4 regions of the Thioalkalivibrio sp. ALE20 genome follow, and region 2 is predicted to be linked to each of the others. Evidence: predicted binding sites of a transcription regulator. Region 2 holds the regulator's gene; each other region holds the start of a gene.
What was found. The regulator FliA, encoded in region 2, starts transcription of late flagellar genes. The targets are predictions, from matches to a motif close to GCTAAAGTTNNNNNNNNNNCNGCCGATA.
Positions count from the first base shown of each region.

Region 1: the regulator FliA is predicted to act here: its motif matches at 3,113-3,140, upstream of F790_RS0107440 (methyl-accepting chemotaxis protein).
Region 3: the regulator FliA is predicted to act here: its motif matches at 5,821-5,848, upstream of F790_RS0112095 (chemotaxis protein).
Region 4: the regulator FliA is predicted to act here: its motif matches at 3,823-3,850, upstream of F790_RS0111300 (methyl-accepting chemotaxis protein).

Region 1 is NZ_KB906474.1:63,188-71,109, reverse strand. Features, by position in the region: gene F790_RS0107465 (uracil-DNA glycosylase) at 1-341, shown strand, start outside; gene uvrC (excinuclease ABC subunit UvrC) at 349-2,175, shown strand; gene pgsA (CDP-diacylglycerol--glycerol-3-phosphate 3-phosphatidyltransferase) at 2,182-2,733, shown strand; tRNA gene F790_RS0107450 (tRNA-Gly) at 2,799-2,874, shown strand; tRNA gene F790_RS0107445 (tRNA-Cys) at 2,953-3,026, shown strand; gene F790_RS0107440 (methyl-accepting chemotaxis protein) at 3,201-4,820, shown strand; gene F790_RS0107435 (hypothetical protein) at 4,902-5,426, opposite strand; gene F790_RS0107430 (NAD(P)/FAD-dependent oxidoreductase) at 5,607-6,794, shown strand; gene F790_RS0107425 (OmpA family protein) at 6,803-7,561, opposite strand; gene F790_RS0107420 (motility protein A) at 7,655-7,922, opposite strand, start outside.
Region 2 is NZ_KB906475.1:48,463-56,384, reverse strand. Features, by position in the region: gene flhB (flagellar biosynthesis protein FlhB) at 1-732, shown strand, start outside; gene flhA (flagellar biosynthesis protein FlhA) at 729-2,828, shown strand; gene flhF (flagellar biosynthesis protein FlhF) at 2,884-4,290, shown strand; gene F790_RS0108805 (MinD/ParA family protein) at 4,274-5,098, shown strand; gene F790_RS0108800 (RNA polymerase sigma factor FliA) at 5,095-5,856, shown strand; gene F790_RS0108795 (chemotaxis response regulator CheY) at 5,896-6,276, shown strand; gene F790_RS0108790 (protein phosphatase CheZ) at 6,312-7,094, shown strand; gene F790_RS0108785 (chemotaxis protein CheA) at 7,167-7,922, shown strand, end outside.
Region 3 is NZ_KB906480.1:42,802-50,723, forward strand. Features, by position in the region: gene flgF (flagellar basal-body rod protein FlgF) at 37-777, opposite strand; gene flgE (flagellar hook protein FlgE) at 813-2,069, opposite strand; gene F790_RS0112075 (flagellar hook assembly protein FlgD) at 2,104-2,799, opposite strand; gene flgC (flagellar basal body rod protein FlgC) at 2,810-3,232, opposite strand; gene flgB (flagellar basal body rod protein FlgB) at 3,254-3,661, opposite strand; gene F790_RS0112090 (protein-glutamate O-methyltransferase CheR) at 3,850-4,665, opposite strand; gene F790_RS0112095 (chemotaxis protein) at 4,861-5,790, opposite strand; gene flgA (flagellar basal body P-ring formation chaperone FlgA) at 6,014-6,682, shown strand; gene flgM (flagellar biosynthesis anti-sigma factor FlgM) at 6,775-7,092, shown strand; gene F790_RS0112110 (flagella synthesis protein FlgN) at 7,097-7,579, shown strand; gene F790_RS0112115 (flagellar brake protein) at 7,660-7,922, shown strand, end outside.
Region 4 is NZ_KB906478.1:61,481-69,402, forward strand. Features, by position in the region: gene F790_RS14700 (hypothetical protein) at 1-91, shown strand, start outside; tRNA gene F790_RS0111285 (tRNA-Ala) at 206-281, opposite strand; gene F790_RS0111290 (MBL fold metallo-hydrolase) at 519-1,277, shown strand; gene F790_RS0111295 (glutathione S-transferase N-terminal domain-containing protein) at 1,343-1,768, shown strand; gene F790_RS0111300 (methyl-accepting chemotaxis protein) at 1,817-3,727, opposite strand; gene F790_RS0111305 (methyl-accepting chemotaxis protein) at 3,922-5,832, opposite strand; gene F790_RS0111310 (DASS family sodium-coupled anion symporter) at 5,959-7,509, opposite strand; gene argF (ornithine carbamoyltransferase) at 7,513-7,922, opposite strand, start outside.

The sequences.
Region 1 (7,922 bases), on a different contig from region 2:
ACGACTGCCGCATCACCAATGCGGTGAAGTGTCTGCCGCCGCAGAACCGTCCGACCACCGCCGAGATCCGCGAGTGCAACGGCTACCTTGCGGCGGAGATCGCCGGGGTTCGTCCGCGCGTGATCCTGGCGCTGGGCAAGGTCGCCCACGATGCGGTGCTGCGCACGCGCGGGCTGGCACTCGCCCGGCACCCGTTTGCTCACGCCGCGGAGCACCGGCTGGATGACGACACCGTGCTGGTGGACTCCTATCACTGCTCGCGCTACAACACCCAGACCGGGCGCCTGACCCCGGCGATGTTCCGGACGCTGTTCGCCCGCATCCGTGAACAGGTATCCTGAGAGCGCCATGAGCGCGCCAGAGACCGGATTCGACCCCGAACCCTTCCTCGAGAACCTGACCCGTTCGCCCGGCGTGTACCAGATGCTGGACGTGGACGGGAAGGTGCTCTATGTGGGCAAGGCCCGCAACCTCCGCAGCCGCGTCACCAGCTATTTCCGCGGCGGGGATGACCGCGGTCCGCGCATCCGTTCGATGGTGCGGCAGATCGCGGACATCCGCATCGCGGTCACGCACACCGAATCCGAGGCGCTGCTGCTGGAGGCCAATCTCATCAAGCAGCACCGGCCGCGCTACAACGTGCTGCTGCGCGATGACAAGAGCTATCCCTATATCTTTGTTTCCGGCCACGAGTATCCGCGTCTGGGGTTTCATCGCGGGGCGAAGAAAAAGGGCGTGCGCTATTTCGGGCCCTATCCATCGGCCGGGGCGGTGCGCGAAAGTCTCGCACTGCTGCAGAAGCTGTTTCAGGTGCGCCAGTGCGAGGACAGCGTTTTCGCGCATCGCAGTCGGCCGTGCCTGCAGTACCAGATCGGTCGCTGTACCGCCCCCTGCGTGGACTATATTTCACCGGAGGAGTATGCCCGCGACGTCGAGGCCAGCGTGCGTTTCCTGGAGGGTGACAGCGAGGCGGTGATCGGTGATCTGATGGAACGCATGGAGTCCGCCTCGGCCGCACTCGAGTTCGAGAAGGCGGCGCGCCTGCGCGATCAGATCGGCCGGCTGCGCGAGATCTCGCAGCAGCAGTTTGTCGCCGGCGGCGAGGGCAATGCCGACGTGATCGCCCTGGCGCAGTCGGGCGGGAGTTTCGCGGTGGAGGTGTTCTTCGTACGCAATGGCCAGAACCTGGGCAACAGCGAGCTGTTCCCGGACGTGCCGGAGGCGGCCGGCCACGACGAGATCATGGCGGCCGTGCTGGCGCAGTACTATGCCGAACGCGAGCCCCCGCCGCAGGTGCTGCTGTCGCATGAACCCGAGGGGGCCGAGGCCCTCGAAACCCTGCTTGGCGAGCGCCGCGGGGCACGCGTGCGGCTGGCGTGGTCGCTGCGGGGCGAACGCGCACGCTGGGTCGACATGGCGCAGCGCAATGCCGAGCAGGCCCTGAAGACCCGGCTGGCCAGTCAGGCCGGGCAGACCGCGCGCCTGGATGCGCTCACCGCAGAGCTCGAACTGGAGGCGCCGCCGCGGCGCATGGAATGCTTCGACATCTCGCACACCCGCGGCGAGGGCACCGTGGCATCCTGCGTGGTGTTCGGGCCGGAAGGGCCGATCAAGTCCGATTACCGGCGCTTCAACATTGAAGGGATCGAGCCGGGCGATGACTATGCCGCGATGCACCAGGCGCTCAGTCGCCGTTTCGCGCGCCTGAAAAAGGGCGAGGGCCGGGAACCGGACATCCTGTTCATCGACGGGGGCAAGGGGCAGGTCACCCAGGCCCTGAACGTGCTGGCCGATCTGGGGCTGGATCACATCCGGGTGGTCGGGGTGGCCAAGGGCGAAGAACGCCGGCCCGGCATGGAAACCCTGGTGTTGAGCGGGGTGGAGGCGCCTTCTATACTGCCGCCCCATTCGAGTGCACTGCACCTGATTCAGCAGATCCGTGACGAGGCCCATCGTTTCGCGATCAGCGGTCATCGGGCGCGGCGGGCGAAGGCGCGCAAGGAGTCCACCCTCGAGTCGATTCGCGGGCTGGGGCCCAAGCGTCGCACTGCGTTGCTCAAGCACTTTGGCGGGCTGCGCGGGGTCTCCCGCGCGGGGGTCGACGAGCTGGCCAAGGTGCCCGGCATCAATCGTCGCCTGGCGCAGGCGATCTACGACCAGTTCCACGAGGCCTGATCCGACATGTTTCCACGACTCCCCACCTGGCTGACCTGGTCGCGTATCGTGATGATCCCGCTGATGATCGGGGCCTTCTATGCGCTGCCGATGCCGGCGGCGGGGATCGTGGCGGCCATCATCTTTGCGCTGGCCGCGGTGACCGACTGGCTGGACGGTTATCTGGCCCGGCGCTGGTCGGTGACCAGCCGCTTCGGCGCCTTTCTCGATCCGGTGGCGGACAAGCTGATCGTCGCTGCCGCGCTGGTGCTGGTGGTGGACTACAACCCCGGTGTGGGGCTGGCGCTGGCCGCGATCGTGATCATCGGTCGCGAGATTGCGATCTCGGCACTGCGGGAATGGATGGCCGAAGTCGGGACCAGCGCGAAGGTGGCGGTTTCCTGGATCGGCAAGTTCAAGACCAGTGCCCAGATGGTGGCCATCTTTCTGCTTCTGTGGGCCGAGCCGGTGGCGGGACTGTCGCTGTTCCTGATCGGGGAATGGCTGCTGTATCTGGCGGCGGTGCTGACGCTGGTGTCCATGGTGCAGTACATGGTGGCCGCGGCCCGGGACGCCTGAACGAATTTTTCGTATCCGGTGTTGACGAAGCCGACGCTGTCTGTAGAATACGCATTTGTCGACGGGCGGGAATAGCTCAGCTGGTAGAGCACAACCTTGCCAAGGTTGGGGTCGCGAGTTCGAATCTCGTTTCCCGCTCCAAACGATTTCCCGAAGCCCCGGCACCGCCGGGGCTTTCTGTTTCGGCGGCATCCAAGACCGTCGAACAAGCCTTGCCCCGGCTGGGTGGCAGAGTGGTGATGCAGCGGACTGCAAATCCGCGTACCTCGGTTCGATTCCGGGCCCAGCCTCCATCTTCGATTGCAGGCCCGCCGGCTTTATGCTGGCGGGCCTTTTCGTTTGCGGGGTGCCTGCCGGGTCTTCGCCGGTCCCTTCGGGCATTCAAGGTTGGGGCCGAACGGCCGAAAACCCGGATGGAGGCGCCGGTGAATCCGGGCGCCCGCAATCCATGACCTCTGGGTAACTGCATGCTGCGTCGCCTGTACGACCTTCCCATCTGGCTGAGGCTGCTCGGCGTCATCTGGCTGATCCTGGTCTTCGTCTGGTCCGGCATGATCGGATGGGCGGTGCTGGAGCAGCGTGACACCGCCCAGGAGCAGGCCGGGCATTTTGCCGGCAGTCTGCACGAGATGACCTGGGCCGGACTGACGACCCTGATGATCACCGGCACCATGGACTCGCGCCACGAATTCATGGATCAGATCCAGGAAATGGGTGATGTTCGCGACCTGCGCGCGATCCGCGCCGCGTCGGTCACCGAGCAGTGGGGTGAAGGGACGGCCGACAGCGAACCCCGTGATGCGGTCGAGCGCGAGGTCCTGGATACCGGAGAACCCTTTGTCGAGGTGGATCGCGAGCGCGACGAGCTGCGCGTGGTGAAACCGATCCGCAATCATCGCGAATACCTGGGACGCAACTGCATGGCGTGTCACGGTGCTGCGGAAGAAGACGAGGTTCTCGGAGCCACGTCCATGCGTCTCGACATGACCGAGGTGCACGAGGGGGCGACGAATTTCGGGATCCAGCTGTTCGGCTTCGCGATCCTGGTCAGCCTGCCGCTGCTGGGTGCGATCTTTCTGTTCATCCGGCGTTTCGTCACGCAGCCCCTGGCCGAGATGACGGAAGGGTTGCGTGACATCGCCGGGGGCGGGGGCGATCTGACCCGGCGGCTGGACGTGCACGGCGATGACGAGGTCGGGCGCGCGGCCCGGGCGTTCAACGACGTGATGGAACAGTTCCGTTCCCTGATCGGCGCGGTGGTCGGTTCCAGCGGGCAGCTGACTTCGGCGGCCGAAGAGGTCTCGAACGTGTCCGACCGCACGCGCGAAGGCGGGGATCGTCAGCGTCGGGAGATCGAGCAGGTGGCCACGTCGATGAACGAGATGAGCGCCACGGCCCAGGACGTGGCCCGCAACTCGCAATCGGCGACCGAGGCGGCGCACCGCTCGCTGGAATCCACGCGCAGTGGCCAGGAGGTCGTGCAGCGGACCGTAACCGGGATCGAGCAGCTGGCCTCCGAGGTGCATCGCGCCGCGGAGGCAATCCAGCGGGTCGAGCAGGATTCGGAGAGCATCGGCAAGGTACTGCAGGTGATCCAGGAGATCGCCGAACAGACCAATCTGCTGGCGCTGAATGCCGCGATCGAGGCCGCGCGTGCCGGAGAGGCGGGACGTGGGTTCGCGGTGGTGGCCGACGAAGTACGGGCCCTCGCGTCGCGTACGCATGAATCCACGGAGGAGATCCGGCGCACGGTCGAGACCCTGCAGGGGGGCACGCGCAATGCCGTGGAGGTGATGCAGGCCGGCGAGGAACGGGCACGCGCGACCGTGGATCAGGCCGGCGAGGCCGGTTCGGCGCTGGAGGACATCCGCGAGGCGGTGCAGTCGATCACCGAGATGATTGACCAGATCGCCAGCGCGGCCGAGCAGCAGAGCCAGGTCGCCGAGACCATCAACCGCAATGTCACCACGGTGACCGAGGAGGCCGAGCAGAACGCCGAGGGGGCGAGCCAGGCCAGCGATTCGGCAGCGGAACTGATGCGCCTGGCGCGCGAGCTGCAGGAGATGACCCGGCGCTTCCGCGTATGAGGTTTGTCACCCGTCCGGTGGTGGAGGGTGATGCGGGCGACCCGCCGCGGCAGGGCGGGCGCGATCAGCTGGGCCGGGCGGTCAGACCTGGATGTCCAGAGTGGAGCCCGCAGTGTTGATGCCGCGGTTGTCCATGGTTCCGTCGGGCATCAGGGTGGCGGCCAGGTTGTTCTCGGCCGCCTGCTCCTCTTCGCGGGCTGCGAGTTCGGCGGATCGGGCGTCACCGTTGTCGGAAGCACCGCCGACGCTGCTTGCCTCGTCGGTGGCGCTGACGGCGTTACCGCCCTCGGACCCGTTGATGGCACCGGCGGCCGTGGCCCCGCCCGCGGCGTTCGCCTCCTGGGTGCCGCTGGCCTGAGCAATGCCACGCGCGGCCGAGGGGGTGTCGGCGGCCTGAGCCGACGGGCCGGCTCCGCCCTGGTTGGCGCCGATCGCCGCCGCTTGCCCCGGCTGGGTCTGTTGTGCCCCGGGCGCAGCCTGGTTCGCCTGGGCCGAGCCCGGCTGCTGGGCCCCCGGGGCGCGGTTCTGGTCCTGGTTCTGGCTGGCATTCACGGCCGCCGCCTGGCTGGCCGTCGCGGCCGGATTGGGTCCGATCCCGTTGATCATGGGTCGCTCCTGTCGAGGTTGGCCGTCGGCCGGTCCATACGGGGAGGCCGGGCCCGGGTCGGTGCCCGGTCGGGCGCATGGATACAGCCGGGCGCCTGCTACGTGCTCCATTTCCAGTATAGAACAATCAAGGGGCAGCGTGCCGGTCACCCGCGTGCGGCTCCGGTAGAATCCCGCCCCATGAATGAATCGACGGAAATCTTCGATGTCGCGGTGATCGGGGCCGGGGCCGCGGGCATGATGTGCGCGGCGGTGGCGGGAGCGCGCGGGCGTCGCGTGGTCCTTCTGGATCACGCGGAGCGGGCCGGCAAGAAGATCCTGATGTCCGGGGGCGGCCGCTGCAACTTCACCAACATGGATTGCGGGCCGGAGAACTTCCTGTCCGCGAATCCGCACTTCGTGAAATCGGCCCTGGCGCGCTACACGCCCTGGGATTTCGTGGCCCTGGTGGCGGCGCACGGGATCCCGTATCACGAAAAGAAGCTCGGTCAGCTGTTCTGCGACCATTCGTCGAAGGATATCGTGCGCATGCTGCTGGACGAATGCGCCACGGCCGGGGTGACCCTGCGGACGTCCACGCCCGTGGAGGTTGTATCCGATCAGGCGCCGTGGCGCCTGCGCACGCCGTCCGCGGTCATCGAGGCCGAATCCCTGGTGATCGCGACCGGCGGCTATCCGATCCCGCGGATGGGCGCCACGGGCTTCGGCATGGACCTGGCGCAACGTCTGGATATCCCGCTGGAGCCCACGCGGCCCGCGCTGGTGCCACTGACCCTGGACGGTGACGCACGCGCGGCGGTCGAGGCGCTGTCCGGCATTGCGCTGGACGCGGTGGCGGAGGCGGGCGATGCGGGCTTTCGCGAGAATGTGCTGTTCACCCACCGGGGCGTGAGCGGTCCGGCGATCCTGCAGGTTTCCTCGTACTGGCAGCCGGGGCAATCGGTGACGGTGGATTTTTTCCCCGGGGAGTCCCTGGAACAGGGGCTGCGCGCAGCGCGCGAAGAGACGCCGAAGCGCCAGCTGCGTCGGGTGCTGGGCGAATGGCTCACCCGGCGGGTCGCCCGGCACTGGCTGGATCCGGAGGTGGCGGAGCGGCCGCTGGAGCGTTTCTCCGACGCCGAGCTGGCCGCGCTGGCCGGTCGTTTTCAGCCCTGGGTGTTCACGCCGTCGGGGACCGAGGGCTATGCCCGTGCGGAGGTCATGGCCGGGGGCGTGGACACCCGCGCCCTGTCGTCGCGCACCTGCGAGGCAAAGGGATACCCGGGGCTCTATTTCATCGGCGAGGTGGTGGATGTCACCGGGCATCTCGGGGGGCACAATTTCCAGTGGGCCTGGGCCTCCGGTCACGCTGCCGGCGAGGTCGCCTGATCCGGGCCTCAGGAGTCGGCGGGGGTTTCGAGCACGATGGATACGCGGCGGTTCTCCGCACGCCCTTCCGGGGTGTCGTTGTCGGCCACCGGGCGGGTGTCCGCGTGGCCGACCGCCTGCAGGATGCCGGGGTCGATGCCGCGGTCGACGAGATAACGCACCACACCGCTGGCGCGCGCTGAGGAGAGTTCCCAGTTCGACGGGAAGCGCGGGGTCGCAATGGGCACGTTGTCCGTATGGCCCTCGATGGTCACGCGACCCTCATGTTCTTCCAGCAGCGGAAGGAGGTCGTCCAGCAACGCCTGCCCGTCGGCGGCCAGGTCGGCCTGCGCGGTGGCGAACAGGATGTCGTCCTGGATCCGCAGCTCGATGCTGCCGGGCTGTTCGATGACCTCGACGCCCTCCGGCGCGCGGTCGCGCATGTCACGCACCGCCTCGGGGTCGGCCTCCGGTGGCGGGTCGTCCGCCGGGGTCGCCACGGGCGAGGGCGGATCGGCGGCCAGCGGCGGGTCTTCGACCGGTCCGGGCGGCACTTCCGGGGCCTCGGGTGACAGCCGGAACAGGCGCGGATCGACCAGGTTGGAGAGGTCGCGATAGACCAGCTCCACCGGGTCGTCATCGGCGGCACGTATGCTTTCGTCCCGCGGTTCGGCGAAGGTCAGCATGATCACGAAGACCACGATCACCAGGGTCAGGACGTCGAGGTAGGTCAGGATCCAGGCGTGTTCGTCCTCGCGCAGGCTTTCCCCGCTGCGTCCGGTCTCCACTGCGAGCGTCTCCCGCGGGAGGACATGGTCTCCCTCGCGGGTGGGCTCCCGGGCCGACGGGGTTGATTGCGGCTCGCCGTGGGTGGCCATGGTTCAGCGTCCGCCGCTCTCCGCTTCGTCTTCCGCGACGGACGGTGCCTGACGGATTTCATCGTGGTGGTTCTCGGCGAACGAACGCAGGGTCTCGCGGATGTAGCCGGGGGTGCGGCCCTTGCGCATCAGCATGATGCCCTCCAGCACCATGGTCATGACCACCACCCGTTCCTCGGTACGCCGTTCCAGCTTGATGGCGATCGGCCGGAACACCAGGTTGGCCAGCAGAATGCCGTAGAAGGTGGTGATCAGGGCAATGCCGAGGTTC
Region 2 (7,922 bases):
CTGATGGAGTTCGGCAAGACCCTCGCCAAGTTCACGCTGGTCGGCTCGGTCGCGATGCTGACCCTGTGGACGTTCTCCGACCGTCTGCTGGGACTGGGCTACGAGCCACTGCACCAGGGCGTGTCGCATGCGGCCCAGATCGCGCTCGGCACCTTCATCGCGGTGTCGGCGGCGCTGATCATCGTGGCGGCGATCGACGCGCCGTTCCAGATGTGGAATCACCAGAAGCAGCTGCGGATGACGCGGCAGGAGCTCAAGGACGAGTACAAGGAGACCGACGGCAAGCCCGAGGTCAAGCAGAAGATCCGCCAGCAACAGCAGGAAATGGCCCAGCGCCGGATGATGGAAGAGGTGCCGAAGGCCGACGTGGTGATCACCAACCCCACGCACTATGCCGTGGCGATCGTCTACGAGGCCTCGAAGATGTCGGCGCCGAAGGTGGTGGCCAAGGGCGTCGACGAGGTCGCGGCGAATATCCGCGAGATCGCCGACGAGCACGAGATCATCCGGGTCGAGGCGCCGAAGGTGGCGCGCGCGCTCTATTTCACCACCGACCTCGACCGCGAGATTCCCGACGGGCTGTTCGTGGCCGTGGCGCGCATCCTCGCCTACGTTTACCAGCTCAAGCGGGCCGACCAGGGCGTGGACATGCCGGACGACCTGCCGGTGCCGGACGAATATCTCGATCCCCACCAGGGACGTTACGGCCGGCGCCGGGAGGGTGACGCATGAACCTCTTCGATCGCCTGAGCGGCATGGGCCGCTGGGGGCTGGGGGCCCCTCTGCTGCTGATCGCGATGCTGTCGATGATGGTGCTGCCGCTGCCGCCGGTGGCGCTGGACGTGCTGTTCACCTTCAACATCGCGCTGTCGCTGGTGGTGATCATGGTCGCGGTGTACACCCCGCGGCCGCTGGAATTCGCGGTGTTCCCGACGGTGCTGCTGGTGGCCACCCTGCTGCGTCTGGCACTGAACATCGCCTCCACCCGGGTGATCCTGCTGGAAGGGCACACCGGGACGGACGCGGCCGGGCAGGTCATCCAGGCCTTCGGCGACTTCGTGGTCGGCGGCAACTACGCGGTCGGCCTGGTGGTGTTCGCGATCCTGATCATCATCAACTTCGTGGTGGTGACCAAGGGCGCGGGGCGCGTGTCCGAGGTCAGCGCCCGCTTCACCCTGGACTCCATGCCGGGCAAGCAGATGGCGATCGACGCCGACCTCAATGCGGGACTTCTGACGCAGGAGGAGGCGCGCCGGCGGCGCGACGAGATCGCCCAGGAGGCCGACTTCTACGGTTCCATGGACGGGGCCTCGAAGTTCGTGCGCGGTGACGCCATCGCCGGCATCCTGATCCTGTTCGTGAACATCATCGGCGGACTGACCATCGGCGCCCTGCAGCACGGGATGTCGATCGGCGATGCCGCCACCAACTATGTGCTGCTGACCATCGGCGACGGGCTGGTCGCGCAGATCCCGTCACTGGTGCTGTCCTCGGCCACCGCCATCATCGTGACGCGCGTGTCCACCACCCAGGACATGGGCCAGCAGGTGGTCGGGCAGATGTTCTCCAACCCGCGCGTGATGTACGTGGTCGGCGGGGTGATCGCGTCGCTGGGCATGGTGCCGGGGATGCCCAATGCGGTGTTCCTCGGACTGGCCTCGCTGGCCGCCGGAGGTGGCTACCTGATGTCGCGCCAGCGTCGCGAGGAGGCGGCCGAGGTGGAGCGTCTGCCGGAGGCCGAGCAGGAACCCTCGCCGGAGAACCGCGAGCTGTCGTGGGACGACGTGCCGCCGGTGGATCTGGTGTCGCTGGAGGTCGGCTACCGCCTGATCCCGCTGGTGGACCGGACCCAGGACGGGCAGCTGATGGGGCGGATCAAGGGCGTGCGCCGCAAGCTGTCGCAGGAGCTGGGCTTCCTGCTGCAGCCGGTGCATATCCGCGACAACCTCGAACTGAGTCCGAACACCTACCGCATCTCTCTGCTGGGCGTCACCGTCGCCGAGGCGGAGGTGTTCCCGGACAAGGAGCTGGCGATCAATCCGGGCGAGGTCTTCGGCGAGGTGCCGGGCACGCCGACCAAGGATCCGACGTTCAACCTGGATGCCCTGTGGATCGACCCCGAGAACCGCGAACAGGCGCAGGGGGCCGGCTACACCGTGGTGGACGTCTCCACGGTGATCGCCACCCATCTGTCGCAGGTGTTCCGCGAGAACGCCCACCGGCTGATCGGCCACGAGGAGGCCCAGCACCTGCTGGACCAGCTGGCGCAGCGTTCGCCCAAGCTGGTGGAAAACCTGGTGCCGAAGACGCTGTCGCTGAGCGTGATCCTGAAGGTGCTGCAGAACCTGCTGGCCGAACAGGTATCCATCCGCGATCTGCGCACGATCGCCGAAACCCTGGCAGAGGAGGGCGCCAAGAGTCAGGATCCCGGCACTTTGACCGCTGCGGTGCGGGTCGCGCTGTCGCGCTCCATCGTCCAGGACCTGGTGGGACCGGAGGAAGAACTGCCCCTGATCGCCCTCGACCCGTCGTTGGAACAGCTTTTGCATAAGTCTCTGCAGGGCAGCAATGGCGACACCGTCGGGCTGGAGCCGGGCCTGGCCGAGCGCCTGCAGCGATCGGTGGGCGAGGCCGCCCAGCGTCAGGAGGCGGCGGGACAGCCGGCGGTGCTGGTGGTGGCCCCGGAAATCCGCTCCTGGATCGCCGGGTGGCTGCGGGGCGCGGTGCGCAACCTGACCGTGCTCGCATTCACCGAGATCCCGGACAACCGGCGGATCCGGGTGGTGGCCACGGTGGGACAGGATGAAGCAGACAAGAAGTCGGCGTGATGTGCGAACGGGCATGGCCTGAAGCACCAGTCAACGATCGGCGGGAGAGCGAACGATGAATGTCAGACGATACCGGGCACGGGACATGCGCGACGCGATGCGCCAGGTCCGCGAGGAGCAGGGCGAGGACGCCGTGATCCTGTCCAGCCGCCGGGTCGACGGCTGGCTGGAGGTGGTCGCCGCCCTCGATGGCGGCGAGGCGCCCGCCGGAACGGCGGAGGGTGACGGCCGGGGTGCCCCGCGGCAGGACGACGCCGGCAGCGGGGCACGCCCCGCCCGGGGATCGATGCGCCAGGGCGTGCGCGATGAACCGGCGCCACGTACTGAGCAGCCCCGCGCACCGGAGCCCGCGGCGGCTTCCACCGGCGGGGGGGCGGGTGCCGCGTCCCGGCAGCGGCCGGCCCCGCAATGGCCCACCGACCCCGAGGTGTCCGCGATGCGTCAGGAACTGCGGGATCTGCGCAGCCTGCTGACGCGGCAGTACGAAGAGAACGAGCAGGCCCGCTGGGCGGCGCGGCATCCACTGGCGGCCGAATGCAAGGCGCGGCTGATGGATCTGGGCTTCCGCGAGCCGCTGGCGCGCAGCCTGGCCGGCAGCATCCTCGACGATCATACCTCGGAGGAGGCATGGGAGCGCCTGCGGGCGCGCCTGTCGGGCGCCATCGTGACCGCGCGCGCCTCGATCCTCGACGAGGGCGGGGTACTCGCGCTGGAGGGACCGACCGGGGTCGGCAAGACCACCACCATTGCGCGGATTGCACTGCGCCAGATCCGCCGCATGGGGCCGGATTCGGTCACCCTGGTCACCATGGACGCCCAGCGCATCGGCGCGACGCGGCAGTTGCAGGCCTTCGGCCAGATGGCGGGCACCGCGGTGCGTGTGGTGGAGACGGAGGCCGAGCTGCGCGAGATGGCGCGGCGCTCGGCGGGCAGCGGGCACCTGATCCTGGTGGATACCGCCGGACAGTCGCCGCGTACCGCCCCGCGCGAACCCCTGCTGACGGACATGCCTGCCGACGTGCGCGCGGAGACCTGGCTGGTGATCGCGGCCACCACCCAGGGCATGGCCCTGCGGCGGGTGCTGGAGGCATTCGCCCCCACGGAACCCTCGGCCCTTGTGCTGACCAAGCTGGACGAGGCGGAACAGCTGGGGGAGGTGCTTTCGGTGCTGCTGGACCAGCCGCTGGGTGTCGCGTTCATGAGCGACGGCCAGCGCATCGCCGAGGATTTCCATCGCGTGGATACCGGACATCTGACCCGCCTGGCGCTGCAGGAGGAACCCGAACACGGGGCGGCCGATGCCTGGGTCGACGAGGCGATGCAGGCCTGGCGGCGGCGCCAGGCGACGGAACGCGAGGCCCGGCGGCCGCGATCCGCGGACGAGCCGGCCGCGGGCGAGGAGCCCGCCCCGCTGGAAATGATTCAACCGGTGCTGAAGGGACGTCATGTCACACAACACTAAGCCCCTGAAGGTGGTCGCGGTGGCCTCGGGCAAGGGCGGGGTCGGCAAGACCAATGTCTCGGTCAACCTGTCGGTCGGACTGGCCCGTCTGGGACGCGAGGTCATGCTGTTCGATGCGGACCTGGGGCTCGCGAACGTCGATGTGCTGCTGGGCCTGCGTCCGCAGCGGACGCTGCACGACCTGGTGACCGGGGACGTCGAGGATCTGGAGGACGTGATCATCGAGGGCCCGGAGGGAATCCGTGTGGTGCCTTCCGCGTCCGGGATCGCGACCATGGCCAACCTGAGCCGGCCGGAACATCACGGCCTGATCCAGGCCTTCAGCATGTATACGCGACCGCTGGACGTGCTGGTGGTGGATACCGCCGCCGGGTTGCAGGAGTCGGTGACCAGTTTCTGTCAGGCCGTGCAGGAGACCCTGGTGGTGGTCACCGACGAGCCGGCATCGATGACCGACGCCTATGCACTGATCAAGGTCCTGCATCGGGATCATGGCGTGAACCGGTTCCGCGTGGTCGCAAACATGGTGCAGGGCCGTGCCGGGGCGGAACGCGTGATGCAGAAGCTGCAGGCGGTTTGTTCCACCTATCTGCCGGAGGTCATACTGGATCTGGTGGGCGTGATTCCGCTGGATGATGCCCTGCGCCAGGCGGTGCAGAAACGGGCGCCGGTGGTGCAGCAGTCTCCGGGCAGCCCGGCGGGACGGGCGTTCCTCGAGCTCGCGCGCAAGGTCGACGGCTGGCCGGTGGCCCGCGGCGCCAGCGGGGGGGTTGGATTCTTCGTCGAGAGGATGCTGCAAAGCGCATGAACACGCCAAAGAACAGACTTTCGGGATACGCCCGGGCGGGGACCGGGGGACCGGATCAGCTGGTCGCGGACCACGTCGAGCTGGTGAATCGGATCGCCCATCACCTGATGGCTCGGCTGCCGGCCTCGGTGCAGGTGGATGACCTGGTGCAGGCAGGCATGGTTGGGCTGATCGAGGCCGCGCGGCAGTTCGAAGGCGGCCAGGGGGCGACCTTCGCCACCTACGCCGGGATCCGCATCCGCGGGGCGATGATCGACGAGCTGCGTCGCAGCGACTGGACGCCGCGCTCGGTGCACCGCAACAGCCGGCGGATCTCCGAGGCGATGCAGACGGTGGAGGCCCGCGAGGGCCGCGCCGCTCGCGCCCCGGAGATCGCCGAGGAGCTGGGCGTCCCGGTGGAAACCTACTACCAGATGCTGGATGATCACGCCGGTGCCCATCTGTTCGCGCTGGACGAGGTGGGCGGCCCGGAGGGCGAGGCGGATCGCGTGCTGGAAGGGCAGGAGCAGTCCCCGTCGCGGCGCATCGAGGCCGGGGAGTTCCGCGAGGAACTGGCCGGCGCACTGGGCGATCTGCCCGAGCGTGAACGACTGGTGCTCAACCTGTACTACACCGAAGAACTCAACCTGCGCGAGATCGGTGCCGTGCTGGACGTGACCGAATCGCGCGTCAGCCAGATCCGCAGCCAGGCGGTGCACCGTCTGCGGGCGCGTCTGGGCTCGTGGCTCGAAGACGTCGAGTCCCTGCAGATATTCTAAGGTTCAAACACATTCCCGGAGCGAACTGTGGACAAGGGTATGAAAATCCTGATCGTGGACGACTTCTCCACGATGCGGCGCATCATCAAGAATCTCCTGCGGGATCTTGGCTTCAACAACACCATGGAGGCCGACGACGGGAGCACGGCCCTGCCGATGCTGCAGAACGGCGACTTCGATTTTCTGATCACCGACTGGAACATGCCCAACATGCCGGGCATCGACCTCCTGCGCGAGGTACGCAAGGACGAGCGGCTGAAATCGTTGCCGGTGCTGATGGTCACGGCCGAAGCCAAGCGCGATCAGATCGTGGAGGCGGCAGAGGCCGGCGTGAACGGTTACATTGTGAAGCCCTTCACGGCCGAGACGCTCAAGGAGAAGATCGAAAAGATCTTCGAACGTATTGAAGCTCAAGGCTGAATACCGCGACCGGCTGACACGGCAAGAGAGACCCGATGACCGAACAAGAGAATGCCTCCGGGGAAGACCGGCTCGCGCTGGCGCGGGAGCTGGTGGGCGCTCTGGAAGGCGGTGACGAGGAGGCTTCGCGCCGCCTGATCCAGGAGCTCGCGCGGCCTTATGAACGCGAACTGTTCGACGAACTGGGCAAGCTGACCCGCGAACTGCACGAGGCACTGGAGAGCTTCCGGGGCGATTCGCGTCTGGTCGAGCTGGCGCAGGACGAGATTCCGGATGCGCGCGAGCGTCTGAGTTACGTGGTGACCCAGACCGAACAGGCCACGCACGAAACCCTGAATGCAGTGGAATCGTCCCTGCCGATTGCCGAGGCATTCGCCGGGCGTGCCGCGGAACTCACCGAAAAATGGACCCGGTTCCGCAACCGCGAACTGTCGGTGGAGGAATTCCGCGAGTTCGCGCGCGAACTCGATGCATTTTTCGAACAGACCGGCAAGGACACCGAGGAACTGCGCCGGTTGCTGTCACAGGTCCTGATGGCACAGAGCTACCAGGATCTCACCGGGCAGGTGATCCGGCGGGTCATCCGTCTGGTCACGGATCTGGAGGAAAACCTGGTCTCGCTGATCCGCCTGTCTTCCGGGCGCCTGGAGAAGGATGCCCGGGCGGCGGCCGAACAGGCCCCGGAGGCGGAACAAACCGCGCGCGAGGAGGACCGCCGCGGGCATGGACCCGCGGTGCCCCACACTCAAGATTCCGGCACGGATGTCGTTCAAGGACAGGACGAGGTGGACGATCTGCTGTCGAGCCTGGGGTTCTAGGGTCCGTCCCGGGATCCCCTTGCACCGGCAGCCATCTGCCGACGATTCGAGTCACCGGAACGGAGAGACCGCATGGCCATCGACCCCAACGACGAAATCCTCCAGGACTTCCTGATCGAGGCGGGGGAGCTGCTGGAAGGCCTGAACGAACAGCTGATCGACCTGGAACAGCATCCGGACGATACCGATCTGCTGAATGCGGTCTTCCGCAGTTTCCATACCATCAAGGGCGGGGCCGGTTTTCTCGGGCTCGACCCGCTGGTGACGGTTTGCCACAACGCCGAAGACGTCTTCAACCTGTTGCGCAATCACGAGCGCCAGGTGGACGGCCAGCTCATGGACACCATGCTGCGGGTGCTGGACACCCTCAACGTGATGTTCGGCGAGCTGCGCGACGGCCAGGAGCCGACGCCGGCGCCCGAAGATCTGGTCGACACCCTGCGACGCATGGCCCGCAACGAAACGGTCCCCGTCGGCGGCGGGGACGAAGCCGCCCCGGTCGCGGAAGAAACGCCGCACGCGGCTCCGGCCGGGGAGGCAGCGCCGGCGACGGCCGACGACTGGCCGTCGGAGGCGCTGGAGGAAGCGGCCGAGTCGCCGTCCGCGCCGGAGCCGGCAGCGGATGACGCGCCGGGCGATGACGAAGTCCGCGTGGGTGCCGGGGACGAGATCACCGACGACGAGTTCGAGGCCCTTCTGGACAGCCTGCACGGAGACCAGCCACCGAAACCGGTGGATCCGGGCACGGCAGCGGAGTCGGCCCCGGAGGTCGCGGCTGCGGATGGCGGTGACACGGGTGGGGGCGAGGACGAGATCACCGACGATGAG
Region 3 (7,922 bases), on a different contig from region 2:
CTCCTGTCAGTCGGGGCCGCGTCGGGATCATCCCGGTCAGCCCATGCCGAGCAGCCGGTTGCTGCTCTGTTCCAGCGTGTTGGCGGTGTCCATCATCTTGATCTGGGTCTCGAAGGTTCGCGACAGCTCGATCATCCGCGTCAGCGCCTCGACGGTGTTCACGTTGCTGCTCTCGAGCGTGCCGGATACCAGCGTCACGTCCGCGTCTGCCGCGGCCTCTTCACCGTCCGGCAGGCGGAACAGTCCGTCCTCGCCCCGTTCGAGATCCTCGACATCCGGATTGACCAGACGGATGCGCTCCACCGCCGCGAGGGCATCCGCCGGGGCGCCCTGGGGCCGGACGCTGATGGTCCCGTCGGTGCCGATCTCCACCTTCTCCGCCGGCGGAATCGCGATCGGCCCGCCGTCACCCATCACCTGCATCCCGTCCGCGGTGCGCAGCAGACCGAAGCCGTCCACCTGCAGGTTGCCGGCGCGGGTGTAGCCTTCCTGCCCGTCCGGCCCCTGCACGGCGATGAAGCCCTCGCCCTGGATGGCCACGTCCAGATCACGCCCCGTACTGCGCAGCGTCCCGCGAGAGAAGTCGGCCGCCTCGTTCCCCACCTGTACGTAATCGCGCGTGTCGTAGACCGGGCCGCGCACCGGGACGGTGTCCGCGGTGGCAAGTGCCTGCCGGAAGCCGTCGGTATTGGCGTTCGCCAGGTTGTGATTGTTGACGGCCTGGGCGTGCTCGACCTCCCGGGCCCCCGACATCGCGATGTAGAGAAAACGGTCCATGGTTCGGCCTCCCGCAGGATCCTCCGGTTACCGCCCTAGCGGATATTGATGATGGTCTGGGTCACGGTGTCGGCCGTGGAGATGGTCTGGGAATTGGCCTGGAAGTTGCGCTGGGCCGTGATCAGGTTCACCAGCTCCTGCGCGATATCCACGTTGGAGGCCTCCAGGGCCCCGGCCTGGATCTGCCCGGTACCGCCCGCACCCGGCGCGTTCACCGTGGGTCCGCCTGAGGCGAAGGTCTCCGCCCAGTTGTTGTTGCCCAGCTGCTCAAGGCCCTGCGGGTTGTCGAAGTTGGCCAGCGTCACCTGGCCCAGCACGTCCGACTGCCCGTTGCTGTAGCGGGCGAACACCACGCCCTCGTTGTCGATATCGATGTCGGTCAGCGTGCCCGGGGCAAACCCGTTCTGATTGAGATCGCTGACACCGAAGTCGGACCCGTACTGGGTCGTCCCATCGAAAACGATAGAGACCTCATCATCGTCCTCGAAGTTACCGCCGGGAAAGAAAGAGAAGGTTACGTCCTCCTCATCCGGAGGGTCGCCATCTTCATCCACCAGCTCACCATTACTACCGAAAAGCAGCTGCGCGGGGAAATCCCCATCTTCGACCACTTCACCGTTGACCGCGACGTTGACCTCCCACTCGTTGTCATCGGTCTTGGTGAAATAGACCTCCGCGTCCTGGGCCTCGCCTTGGCCGTTGTACACCGTCAGCGAAGTGGAAAAGTTGTAGCTGTCGGGGACGGCCACGCCGTCATCAGTATCGAAGCCATCGTCGATTACCGGCGCATCGGACTGCAGGTTCAGCCGGGCATCGATCCGGGAAGTCACCTGTGGCGAACCCTCGCCGGTCTGCAGCCGCAGGTTGTCCGGGGTTCCACCCAGATCGGCGGGATCGGTATCACCGTCTTCGGCGATGTATCCCTGCAGGTTCTGGCCCTGGCTGTTCACCAGGAAGCCCTCGCGATCCACCTGAAACTCGCCGGCGCGCGAGTAGAGCGTGTTGCCGCCGTCATTGAGCTGGAAGAACCCCTCCCCGTCGATCGCCAGATCCAGGCCGTTCTCGGTGAACTCGGTCTGCCCCTGGGTGAACTGCTGGGTCACCGCCAGCAGGCGCGACCCGGCACCGGTGGCGGTCTGCGCGGTCCCGCCGAAGGACTGCGCATAGACATCCCCGAATTCGGCACGCGATTGCTTGAACCCGGTGGTCCCCGAGTTGGAGATGTTGTTGCCGGTCACGTCCAGGTCGGCCTGGGCCGAGTTCAGTCCGCTCAATCCGATGTTGAAGGGCATGTTCCGTTCCTCCGGTTGTTTTTTGTGTCGGGCGTCAGCCGGAAATCCGGCGTACGTCCGAAAAATCGATCTCGCCCACACCTTGCACATTCAGTGCCAGGCCGTTTTTCTCCCCGCCCATGGAGACGCTGTCCACGCGCTGGTTAAGAAAGGTCTCCAGCGATTCGGTGCGCTCCCCGCTGCGCGCGGTCGCCCGGACCTCGTAGACCCCGGCCGGCGCGCGCTGGCCGTTGTCGGTCAGGCCATCCCACTGGAAGTCCTGCAGCCCGGCGCCCATCGCGCCGAGATTCATGCGCCGCACGCGCTCGCCGGCCCCGTTCATGATCTCGACCTCCACCGACTCGGCCGAGGCCCCCAGTTCGAACGCGCCGCTCATGCCGCCCTCGGGGCCCAGCTGGCCGAACTCCACCGGCACCAGCACGTCCTTGCCAACCAGATTTGCGCCCTGCACCGCCTGGTTCTGTCCCATCGACTGGGCGAAGCCCTCGAACGACTCGTTCAGCTGCTGGATCCCGGTGACGCTCGAGAACTGCGCCATCTGCGCGATGAAGTCCCCGTTTTCCATCGGCTCGAACGGGTCCTGGTTCTGCAGCTGGGTCGTCATCAGCTTGAGGAAGTCCTCCTGTCCCAGCTGATCCGGCCCGCCTTCCTTCTCCTGACGGTCTCGCTGGGCCTGGCGGTCAGTGCGAATCCCCGCCCCTTCCAGCATGTCGGGTGTCAGTCCGTTCATTTCCGGTCTCCTAGCCTTGTCCGCCCATCTGCAGCGTGCGCATCATCAACTGGCGGGTGGTGTCCATGACTTCAACGTTGGCTTCGTAATTGCGCGAGGCCGACATCATGTTGGCCATCTCCTCGACCACGCTGACCGCCGGGCGAAAGATGTAGCCATCGTCGTTTGCCTTCGGGTGATGGGGCTCGTAATGCATCTGCGGCTCGGCATCCGACTCCTCGATCCCGGCCACCCGCACCGGCGTCGCGGTACCGTCGCGGCTGGCCTGGTCCATCGCTGCCTGGAACAGCACGTGTTTCCCGCGATAGGCCTCCTCGGCGCTGCCGGCCGCCGTGTTGGCGTTCGCCAGGTTCGAAGACACCGTATTCAGCCGCGCCGACTGTGCCGTCAGCGCCGAAGCCGAGGTATTGAACAGATTGAACAGATCACTCACGGCAGTGGCCTCCCGTCAGGTTCAGCGATTGCCCCGGAAGGCATCGCGAATGCCGGAAACCCGGCGATTGAGAAATTCGAGGCTGCTCTGGTACTTGACCGAGTTCTCGGCGAACGCCGCCCGCTCCATCTGCGGATCCACGGTATTGCCGTCCAGAGACGGCTGCGAAGGGATGCGGTACTTGAGCTCGGCCCCGGTGCCCGCGGCAGCCGTCCCCGGATCCTGATGACCCGCGCGGGTCTGGCTGAGCTGAAGCTGGCCACCATCACCCGAAGCCGCCTCCAGCTGGCTGCGAAAATCCAGGTCGCGCGCCTTGTAGCCGGGGGTGTCGGCATTGGCGATGTTCGAGCTCAGAACCTCCATGCGCTGCGAACGCAGGTTCACCGACTCCGGCAGAATCCCGAGCGCCTTGTCCAGCGATATGCTCATCCCGTTCCGTCCGGCCCGCGCATGGCGGGCATCCGTTGCCTGACCACGACGATGCAATCGCCGTGCCATTGGCTGCCGGCAAAAGGGGAAAAAGGATAGGGAGGGACACCGGCACGCGGCCGGCCACGCGGCGAATCACCGCGCAGGGAACGAGCGCCGGGCCCGTTGCAGGCCCGGCGTGGAGGGGTTCAGCCCTTCAGCCGCAGGACCGAGCCGTACTCGGTGCGCACGGTTTCGTACGCCTTGCTGTAGGGCCCGACCGTCTCGGAAGCGCCAAGAAACAGATAGCCACCGGGGTTGAGCTGCTTCGCAATACCGTCAAGGACCTGACGCTTGGTCTCGGCGGAGAAATAGATCAGGACGTTACGGCAGAACACGATGTCGAACTTGCCCAGCGCCGCGTAGCTGTCGACCAGATTGAGTTTCTGGAACCGGCAGCGGCGCTGCACCTCGGGGATGATCTTGTGCCCCTCGGGCACGGTCTGGAAGAACCGGGACCGCCGCGACTCGCTCAGCCCGCGCACGATGCTCAGACCGTCATAGACTCCCTTGCGGGCGTCTTCCAGCACGCCCTCGGACAGGTCCGTGCCGAGAATGCTGACGGGCACCACCCGGCGCGGGCGCGAGGCCTCCCATTCCGAGACCACCATCGAGATACTGTAGGGCTCCTGGCCACTAGAACACCCGGCCGACCAGACCTTGATCGACGACCGAGTGGACGCCAGCTCCGGGAGGATCACGTGGCGCAGGATCTCGAACGGAAAACCGTCGCGAAACCAGGAGGTTTCGTTGGTGGTCATCGCATCGATGACGCGCGTGCGCAGCTTCGGGCTGGGCGCCTTGCGCAGCGCGTGCAGCAGTTCCGGCACGTCCTTGTAGCCAAATTCATCCAGCAGGCGGGACAGCCGGCTGGACACCAGGTACTGGCGGCTGTCCCCCAGCACCAGGCCACAGCACTCGGAGAGAAAGCGCGCGAATTCTTCGTAGTCACGGGAATCGATCACGCACACATCTCCGCCTTGACGCGTGCCGGGCCCGTCCGCCGTCCGCTGGTTGTTCGGTTCGATGATTCCATGCCGCCACAGTATAGGGCTTCGAGGCAACCTTGCGGAAGTCCGCAGCCTGCAAAGGGGCGGCAAGCGCCGGCCACCCGCCCCGGCCGGGCCGGCAACCGTTCGCCCCCGGCAACCACCGACATCTCAGGCGGTCTTGTTGATCTGTTCCAGGACCGCACTGGCCAGTTCGTCCGGGTTGAACTTGGAGAGGAACGCATCCGCACCGGCCCGACGCACCATGTCGGTATTGAATTCGCCGCTGAGCGAGGAATGCAGCAGCACCCGCAGCGGTCGCAGGCCCTCGTTCTCGCGGATCTTTGCCGTCAGGGTGTAACCATCCATGCGCGGCATTTCGATATCCGAGATCACCAGCTCGACCGTGTCGTGGATCGGACCCTCGGCGGCTTTCTCCTCCAGGTAATCCAGGGCTTCACGCCCGTCCTTGCACAGCACGTAGGGCCACTCGAGCCCCTGGATGGCGCTTTCGATCTGGCGGCGAGCCACCACCGAGTCGTCGGCGATGACGATTTCCCGACGCTCGGGTGTCTGCTCGGCCACTGCGGAACGCACGCTTTCCGACACCTCGGTGGGCAACGGATTGACCAGCGACAGCACGCGCTCCACGTCGATGATCTCCACCAGCTTGTTGTCGAGTTCGGTGACCGCCACCAGAAACGACTCGCGCCCCGTGCCGCGCGGCGGCGACTTCACCTGGTCCCAGTTGACGTTCACGATGCGATCCACCGCCGATACCATGAAGCCCTGCACCGAGCGATTGAACTCCGTCACCACGACCTTCTGCTGGCCGTCCGCCCCGGCCCGCGTCGACTGCATGCCCATCGCCCGCGCCAGATCGATGATCGGCACGGTCTTGTCGCGCAGGGTGGTGACCCCCCGCACCACCCCGGCGGACCCGGGAATCTGGCGCAACTGCGGCAGCGGAACCACCTCGCGCACCTTGAACACGTTGATCCCGAAGGTCTGCGTGCCGCCCAGATAGAACAGCAGAAGCTCCATCCGGTTCTGCCCGACCATCTGCGTGCGCTGGTTCACGTCGTCAATAAACTGACTCACGGTTCTCGCCCCCTGGGTTGTTCTCCCTGCTAACGGCCGCGCCGGCGGGAGCTTGAACCACGCATCGGACGCGCAGGACAGGCGCCGGATGCCATGGCACAGAATCTGCATGTATTCCGTCACGAAGACACAGGGTCAACGGTGACCGGACATGCACCTTTTCAAGTTACAGGCTTTGCTCCCGTACCGCAGCCCGGGCCGCAGCGGGGGTGCGCTTCTTCTGATGCTCGCGCTCCTCGCCCCGACCGCGCAAGCGGAGATCGAGCCGGTGCAGAACATTCGTGACAGCGCGGAACGGTTCCTGCACCAGCAGCTGGGGGACCACAACGGCGACGATGTGGAGGTGCAACTCGGTCATGTCGACGACCGCCTGCGCCTCAAGCGCTGCGAAGAACCCCTGGAGGCCTCGCTGCCGCCCGGCGGCCGCCCGAGGGGCAATACCGCGGTCAACATCCGCTGTCCCGGGCCGGTGACCTGGTCGGTGTACGTTCCGGCCACCGTGGAACGCCACGCCGAGGTGGTGGTGGCCCGCCGCAATCTGTCGCGCCAGCAGACCCTGGGGCCGGGCGATCTGCGCATGGAGCGCATCGAGACGTCGCGCCAGGCCAGCCATTATTTCGAGGACGCATCCGAGGTGGTCGGTCTGCAGACCCGCCGCGCGATTCGCCAGGGCCAGGTCATCGGCCAGCAGCACGTTAAGGAACGTCAGGTGATCCAGCGCGGCCAGCGCGTTACCATCCTCGCCAGCAGCGGCAGCGTCACTATCCGCATGCAGGGCGAAGCCCTGGAAGACGCCACGGCCGGCGACTGGATCCGCGTGCGCAACACCTCCTCCGGACGCGAGATCGAGGGCGAGGTCCAGCCATCGGGCACGGTTCGCGTCGCCCTGTAGTAAAATGTGACGGAAATCCCGCAACCGACCCTACAGTTTCGGGCATTCCGGCCGATACACGAGCCAGACCAGTCAAACGACAGGACAAAGTCATGGATATCAAAGGCCCCAACATCAATGGCCTGCGCCCCGACAGCCAGAACGGCGGGGTCCGCGGCCGTGACGACGACGCCCGCACCGGCGGTAACGGGGTGGATCGCGCCGGCAATGGCGATGCCGCCAGCGGCGACGCCGTCACCCTGACCGGCGCCGCCCAGGCCATGAACGGCAGCGGCGAAGCCAGCGAGGCCGCACCGTTCAACGAGGCGAAGGTGGCCGAGATCCGCGAGGCGATCGCTCAGGGGAACTACCCGATCGACAACGAAGAGCTGGCCGATCGCATGATGGAAATCGAAGGCCTGCTGCGGTGATCCGGTGGTGACCGACGAAACCGGAATCCGTCCTTCCCTGGAGGAATCCATCCGTCTCGGACAACGGCTGGAGGATATCCTGCTGGAGGAAACCCGGGCCATTGAGTCACGCGAACCGGATCGGCTGCAGGCCGCGGTCCAGCGCAAGCAGGAACTGCTGCAGGCACTGGAAACCGAAACCCGCAAACAGCAGCAATGGATCGAAGCCCGCGGTGCCGAGTTCACCCCGGAAGGGGTAGCGCGGCTGTTCGCGCGTCTGGAGGGAGGAGAGCACCTCAACGACCGCTGGCAGGCGCTGCGGGCGACGATCGAACGCTGCAACGAACTCAACCAGGGCAACGCCCGGCTGATCGAACGCAATCAGCGCCGGGTGCAGATGTCCATGCAGATCCTGCGTGGCGAAGACAACGGACCGGCCACGACCTACGACCCCTACGGCAAGGCCCGTCATCGCCGTACCACCGGCCAGACCATCACCCGCGCCTGAGCCCGAGTTGGGCCGGAAAGGCGTGAACTCCGTCACAGGGTGTATGATGCGCGAACCCACTTCGGACGCGACGTGCCCTCATGGATGACAACGACTATACCGTCGACACCCCGGAACGCATCGGCCAGATACTGCGCGACCTGGACCACGGCCTGACGCTGGTCAGTATCCGCCTGGAAGAAAGCGGCCCGCTGCACACCTCGGCGCTGATCCGTCTGGATGCCGACGCACGACGTCTCTACCTCGACCAGCTGCAACCCCCTTCCCTCCACCAGCGGATCCGGCCCGGCCAGTCCCTGCGCGTCTTCGCGACCCTGCGCGGCGTGGCCGTGCGGTTTACCAC
Region 4 (7,922 bases), on a different contig from region 2:
TCCAACCCTGTCCAACTGGCTGTACGCCCTGGCCGGGGTGCTGGCGATCCTGTTCCTGATCGGCTACCTCCGCCTCGACGGGGTGATATAGCCCCTCGGGACACCCGTACCCCATGCCCTCTTGTTTTTTGTTGGGGTCATGGATGGGTACACACACAAAAAGGCCCCGCCGGTTACGACCGACGGGGCCTTTTTGCGAGGTGTTTGGTGGAGCGGAGGAGGATCGAACTCCCGACCTTCGCGTTGCGAACGCGACGCTCTCCCAGCTGAGCTACCGCCCCTCGAGATGCTGCGCATTCTAGCAGGGACCCGAGCCCACGGGAACCCCGGCGACCATCCGGGTGCTCCCGGGACCGGGTCGCATTTCGGCAACGGGTGCCGCAATCCGTGCGCCGTTTCGCGTGCGGCAGGACAGGCAGCCGCCTAGAATGAGATCCCTGATCGAGTCATTTGCCACAGCTCATGAACGCGCATCTTCCCTTGATGACTGGCCCCATACCCCTTCGCCGGAGCCCGGAATGAGCCTCTCCGTGCGTATCCTGGGCGCCAGCGGCGGCATCGGGCCGGGCCGCCGCACCACTTCCATCCTGATCGACGCCGGCAGCGGCGTGGGCGATCTCGAGCTCGAGGAACTGCAGGCGATTCGCCACGTCTTCCTGACGCACTCGCACCTCGACCACGTGGCATTCCTGCCACTGCTGATCGACACGGTATTCCGGGTGGATGCCCCGCCGGTCACGGTGCACGCCCTGCCGGAGACCCTGGAAGCCCTGCAGCGCCACATCTTCAACTGGGTGATCTGGCCCGATTTCACTGCCCTGCCCTCGCCCGAGCAACCGGCGCTGCGCTTTCGCCCGCTGGGTGCCGGCGAGCAGATGGACATCGACGGACGCTCCGTCACGGCCCTTCCCGCGATGCACACCGTCCCGGCGGTAGGGTATTCGGTGAGCCGGCCGGATGCCGGGGCCTTTGCGTTCAGCGGCGACACCACTTCGACCCGCGGTCTGTGGCAGACCCTGAATGCCCTGCCCCGCCTCGATCTGCTGATGATCGAAACCGGGCTGCCGGACGAGATGGATCATCTCGCCGGTGCCACCCGCCACTACACCCCGCTGCAGCTGGCGCGCGATCTCGACCATCTGCGGCATCGCCCGCGTATCGCGGTGACCCACCTCAAGCCGGGCTACGAACAGACCATCCGTGAACAGCTGGCCGCGCGCAACAATGGCGACATGATCGTTCTCGACGGCGACGAGCACTTCGAGCTGGCCGGCTGACCCCGGCCACCGAGCGCCGCTGCGTCCGGATTGGTCGCAAACCGGAGCTGTGGCATCCTTGGCGGATGCGACCCCTGATCCGACTCTTTTTCCGCGGCGTGCGCCTGGTTCTCACGCCCTTCATGCTCGTGGGCGAGAAGGTGACCCGCCCGCGCGGAATCCAGCGTGACCCCGAAGAACAGGCACGGGTGGACGAACAGACCCGCGCCCTCGCGCTCTACCACTTCCCCGCCTGTCCGTTCTGCATCAAGGCGCGCCGTGCCATGCAGCGCCTGTCACTGGACATCGAACTGCGCAATGCCCAGCCGGCCGGCGAACACCGCGAGACCCTGCAGACGGAAGGCGGCAAGCTGCAGGTTCCCTGCCTGCGGATCGAGGAAGAAGACGGCAGCGTGCGCTGGCTGTACGAATCGGGCGCGATCATCGACTACCTCGAGTCGCGCTTTGATCCGGCCCGGGCCGCTGCCGACCGCCATACCGAGGGCTCCTGAACCCGCAAATGACAGGGGGCGGCACGTGCCCGCCCCCTCGGGACCGGATCAGACCCGGAAGTGCCCCACCCGCTGCTGCTGTTCGGAAGCCAGCTTCGACAGCTCTTCCGAGGCATTCGCGATCTCGCGCGAGCCGCTGGCCGTCTCGTCCAGCACCTGGGTGATGTTGGAGATGTTGCGGTTGATCTCCTCGGCCACCGAGGACTGTTCCTCGGCCGCGCTGGCGATCTGCGTATTCATCTCCGAGATGGTGGTCACCGACTGCGTGATCGACTCCAGCGACTCGCCCGCCTCGTTCACCTTCTCGCGGCTCGAATGCGCCCGGTTCTTGCCTTCTTCCATCGCCTGAACCGCCTCGCGCGTGCCGTTCTGGACGCGTTCGATCATACCCTGGATCTCGTGGGTCGAATCCTGGGTCCGGCTCGCCAGGGTCCGCACCTCGTCGGCCACGACCGCGAAGCCGCGGCCCTGCTCGCCGGCCCGCGCCGCCTCGATGGCCGCGTTCAGCGCCAGCAGGTTGGTCTGATCGGCGATGTCGCCGATCACCTCCAGCACCTTGTTGATCTCCTCGGCATCGGTCGACAGCCGCTCGATCACCTCGGCGGTGTTGTCCACCTGCGAGGTCAGGTGGTTGATCGACTGCACCGTCTGTTGCACCAGCTCGCGCCCGGCGTCGGCATCCTTGTCGGTGGTCTGCGCCGCGGTAGCCGCATCCGAGGCGTTGCGCGCAACCTCGGCAACCGTCGCGGTCATCTCGTTCATCGCGGTGGCCACCTGGTCGACCTCGTCCTTCTGCCGCGTGACCTGACCGTTGGTCTGTTCGCTGGTCGCGGACAGCTCATTGGCCGCGGCCGCCACCTGATCGCCACCGGCGGCGACTTCCTTGACCAGGTCCTGGATCTTGCCCACGAAGCGGTTGAACGCCGCCGCCAGATCTCCCAGCTCGTTGTTGCCGTCGGCCTCGAGCCGGCGCGTCAGGTCTCCGTCGCCGGACGCGATGTCATCCAGACGCGTGACGGTCTGGCGCAGCGGCCGCACGATGCTGCGCGACAGCAGCCAGGCCAGCAGCAGACCAAAACCGATGGCGACCACGCCCACCGCCACCACGGTGGTGGTGGCATTGCGGGCCATCGCCACGTATTCGCTGCGATCGACCATCAGCTCCAGCACGCCCACCGGCTCGCCGGAGAAATCCTCCACCGCGCGCCCGACCACGGCCATCGGGCGGCCGTCGTGGCGAACGTTGCGGATCATCTCCTCGCCGTCGAGGATGCGCCGCATCTCCTCCCGACTGAAGGCCGACTCGCCATTGATGGTTCCGGCAAAGACCTCGAAACCGCCATCACGATCGAGGTGTACCGCCACGGGTGATCCGGTTTCCTCGGTGAAGGACTCGAAGAAGGCGTCATCGAAGGCCATGCCGAATTCCAGCGAGCCGATGTGCTCGTTCTGGTAGGACACCGGCACCATCCCGCGGATCCCGATGCCGAACGGTCCCTCTTCCAGCCCGGTGATCGGCTGCCGATTGCGGTTCACCTCCAGGATCGTCTGGCGCACGTCCGACAGGTCGTCGCCGTAGTTGTCGGGACTGTGGGTACGCAGGAAAGAGGTCGCCGGCGGCGTATGGAAGTGATACTGGCGCACGTCGTGCTCGTCGCGCAGCTGGCCATATCCCGGCTCGGTCAGTTCCAGCAGGCGCTCACGATCCCCCTCGGCGAACGCCTGCTGAATCACCGGGATCTCGGCGATGGCCCGCGCCATCGACTCGCCCCGTTCGGCTTCCTGTTCCAGCTGGCGGATCAGCAGCCCGCTCAGGTCGTTCAGCTCCCGTTGCTCCGCGCGATCGGCCATCGTGCCGAGGCTGTTCATCACGACGACCAGCGTGAGCACCACAACCGCCACCACCACGATGGTGACGCCGCCCATCAAGCGCGTTCCGATACGGATATTCCTGAGCATGGCTTTCCCTCTTTTGGTGTTCCGGCATTCTGATCAATGCGCATTCCGCCGGGCCCTGCGCAGCCGGATGGCTACATCAGCATGCCCTCACATGCTAACGGCGGCCATCCGGAAACCTTGATCCGAATCGGCCGCCGTCACGAAAAGCCATCCTCCGGCACGGGGCACAACACCCCGGCCGGCAGGACCCACGGTCAGACACGGAAGCGCCCGGTGCGTTCCTGCTGCGCCGAGGCCAGCTTCGAGAGCTCCTCCGAGGCGTTGGCGATCTGCTGCGATCCGGCCACGGTCTCGTCCAGCACCTGAGTGATGTTGGAGACGTTGCGGTTGATCTCCTCGGCCACCGAGGACTGCTCTTCGGCCGCGCTGGCGATCTGCGTGTTCATGTCCGAGATGCGGCTGATGGACTGCGTGATCGACTGCAGCGACTGCCCCGCATCGTTGACCTGTTCCACGCTGGAATGCGCCTGTCGACGGCCTTCCTCCATCGCCTTCACGGCGTCGCGCGTGCCGTTCTGCACCCGCTCGATCATCCCCTGGATCTCCTGGGTGGAATCCTGGGTCCGGCTCGCCAGGGTCCGCACCTCGTCGGCCACGACCGCGAAGCCGCGGCCCTGCTCGCCGGCCCGCGCCGCCTCGATGGCTGCGTTCAGCGCCAGCAGGTTGGTCTGATCGGCGATGTCCCCGATCACCTCCAGCACCTTGTTAATCTCCTCGGCATCGGTCGACAGCCGCTCGATCACCTGCGCGGTGTTCTCCACCTGGGTGGACAGGGTGTTGATCGCACTGACGGTCTGCTCCACCAGCTCGCGGCCGTGGGTCGCATCCTTGTCCGTGCTCTGCGCGGCTTCCGCCGCCTCGGTGGCGTTGCGGGCCACCTCGGCCACGGTCGCGGTCATCTCGTTCATGGCCGTGGCCACCTGGTCGATCTCGGACTGCTGGCGGCCGACCTGTTCGTTGGTCTGCTCGCTGGTCGCGGACAGCTCGTTGGCCGCGGCCGCCACCTGGTCGCCGCCGGCGGCGACCTCCTTGACCAGTTCATGGATCTTGTCCACGAAACGGTTGAACGCCGCCGCCAGATCTCCCAGCTCGTTGTTGCCGTCGGCCTCCAGCCGGCGCGTCAGGTCCCCGTCGCCGGACGCAATATCGTCCAGGCGCTCGACCGTATCGCGCAGCGGCCGCACGATACTGCGCGACAGAAGCCAGGCCAGCAGCAGGCCGAGGCCGATGGCGGCCACGCCCACGCCCACCACCGTGGCCGTGGCATTGCGGGCCATCGCCACGTAATCGCTGCGATCGACCATCAGCTCCAGCACGCCCACCGGCTCGCCGGAGAAGTCTTCCACCGGACGCCCGACCACCGCCATCGGACGACCGTCGTGCTCGGTCCGGCGCACCAGTTCCTCGCCGCCGGCAATCCGCTCCATTTCCTCACGGTTGAAGGTCGAGTCGCCGTTGATGGTGCTGCCGAATGCCTCGAAGGTCCCGTCGCGCTGCAGGTAGAGGGCCACCGGGGCTTCCGTATCCGCCGTAAAGTCCTCGAAGAAGGCATCGTCGAACGCCATGCCGAATTCCAGCGACCCGATATGTTCACCTTCGTGGGAGACCGGGACGATGCCGCGGATGCCCAGGCCGGCCACCCCTTCTTCGAGCCCGGAGATCGGCCGGCGGTCACGGTTGGTCTCGACCACGGTCTGACGGAACCCGGAGAGGTCATCGTCGTAGCGATCCGGACGGTGCGCCCGCAGGAAGGACGTCGCCGGCGGCGTATGGAACTGGTACTGGCGTACGCCGTATTCCTCGTAGAGGTGATCAAAACCCGGCACCGTCATCTCGTGCAGGCGTTCGCGGTCGCGCCGGGCGAAGGCCTGTTGCACGTCCGGAATGGCGGCCACGGCCTGCGCCATCGCGGTCCCGCGATCGGCCTCCTGATCGAGCTGCCGGATCAGCAGTTCACTCAGGTCATTGAGTTCACGCTGTTCCGCGCGGTCCGCCATGTTGCCGAGGCTGTTCATCACCACCACCAGCGTGAGCACCACGACCGCGACCACCACAAGGGTGACGCCGCCCATCAGGCGGGTTCCGATCCGGATATTCCTGAGCATCACTCTCTCCCTTGAAGCTTTCTTCGCGCCCGGGATTACGGGCGCCATGCTACGAGTCTCTCGCCCCCGCTAGCGGCCGGCCGCGGCCCGACTTGAGCCGCGCGGGTCACGCGCCTCCCCACGCACTCAGCCCACGTGCCGCAGCAGCAAAGGCTCGGCGAGCGCATACACCGCGAGGCTGACCAGCACGATGGCGACCACCGACAGCAGGGCCCCGCCGCGGATCATGTCCACCACGCGCAGGCGATTGGAGGCAAACACGATGGCGTTGGGCGGCGTGGCCACCGGCAACATGAACGCGACCGACGCGGCAAACGCCACCGGCAGGGTCATGAGCCCCACCGGCACATCCATGCGCAACGCGAGCGCCGCCACCAGCGGCAGCAGGGTGGCCGCGGTAGCGGTATTGCTGGTCACGTGGCTGAGGGTCATGGTGACCAGCACGACCCCGGCAATCACCAGCAGCAGCGGCCAGGCCTGGGCGCCCATCAGCGCCTCGGCGGTCAGTTCCGCCAGGCCCGAGGATTCAATCGCCGAACCCAGGCTGAGACCGCCGCCCACGAGCAGCAGCACCCCCCACGGCAGCTCGCGCGTGTTATCCCAGCACAGCAGCCGCCGCTGACCCGAGGCCCCGGAAGGGATCAGGAACAGCAGCCCCGCCCCGAGGATCGCGATCCCGGCATCCGTCAGTTCCAGCGGCAGCCACGCCTCCAGCAGGGGGCGAAACATCCAGGCCAGCGCCACCAGCAGGAACACCGCCGCCACGCGCAACTCCGCCCGGCTCCACGGCCCCAGATCGCCTACCTGCTCCTGCAGCATGCGGTCGAGCCCGTTGAGACGGATGCGGTGCACCGGGAACACCCAGCGGGTCAGCAGGATCCAGGCAATGAGCAGCAGCGTCAGCGACAGCGGCAGGCCCAGCAGCATCCAGTCGATGAAACCGATCCCGAGCTCGTAGCGGTCATTGAGAAACGCGACGGTCAGCGCATTGGGCGGGGAACCGATGATGGTGGCCATGCCGCCGATGTTGGCCGCGAAAGCGATGCCCAGCAGCAGCGCCAGGGCCGGACTGCGGCTGTCCGGCGCCATGCCCTGCAGGCCCTGCCCCCCGTCGCGCTCCATCAGCCCCAGCACCGACAGCGCGATCGGCAGCATCAGGGCCGCGGTGGCGGTATTGCTGACCCACATCGACAACCCGGCGGTGGCCAGCATGAAGGCGCCCACCAGGGTGTGCAGCCCGCGGCCGGAACGCGACAGGATCGCCAGCGCCAGCCGCTGGTGCAGGCCCCAGCGCTGCACCGCCAGGGCGATCGCGAAACCGCCCATGAACAGGAAGATGGTGGGATTGGCGTAGGGTGCGGTAGCCTCGTCCATCGCCACCACGCCGGTCAGTGGCAGCAACGCGATGGGCAGCAGGGCCGTGACCGGAATGGGCAGCGCCTCGCTGATCCACCACACGGCCATGAACAGGGTCAGGCCCAGGACCCGCCAGGCCTCCGGGGAGAAGGCCTCCGGCGGCGGGACCAGCAGAAAGACCACGAAGACCAGCGGCCCGAGGAACAGACCGATGCGCGCGCGCAGCGCGCTTCCGGCGGGGGATTCGCCGTGATCCTGTCCGGGACCGCCGCCGGCGCCCTGCGGCGGCGTTCGCTCCCCCTCCCCGGTCGTCTCCTGCATGCGTCAGTCCGCCGCGCGCACCAGGAATTCCATCAATGCCTTCTGCGCATGCAGGCGATTTTCCGCTTCGTCCCACACCACGCTCTGCGGGCCTTCCAGCACGTCGGTGGCCACCTCTTCCTCGCGATGCGCCGGAAGGCAGTGCATGAACAGGGCATCCGGCTGCGCGCGATCCATCAGGGCCTGATCCACGAAGAACCCGGCAAACGCCTGGCGCCGCGCGCTCTTCTCCTGTTCCTGGCCCATGCTCGCCCACACGTCGGTCACCACCAGATCCGCACCCGCGGCCGCCTCGCCGGCATCGCGGGTCACGGTCACGTGATCGCGGGTGGCCTCCAGCACCGAGGGCTCCGGGTCGTAGCCCTCGGGACAGGCCGCCACCAGCTCGAAGTCCAGCAGATGGGCGGCGTACA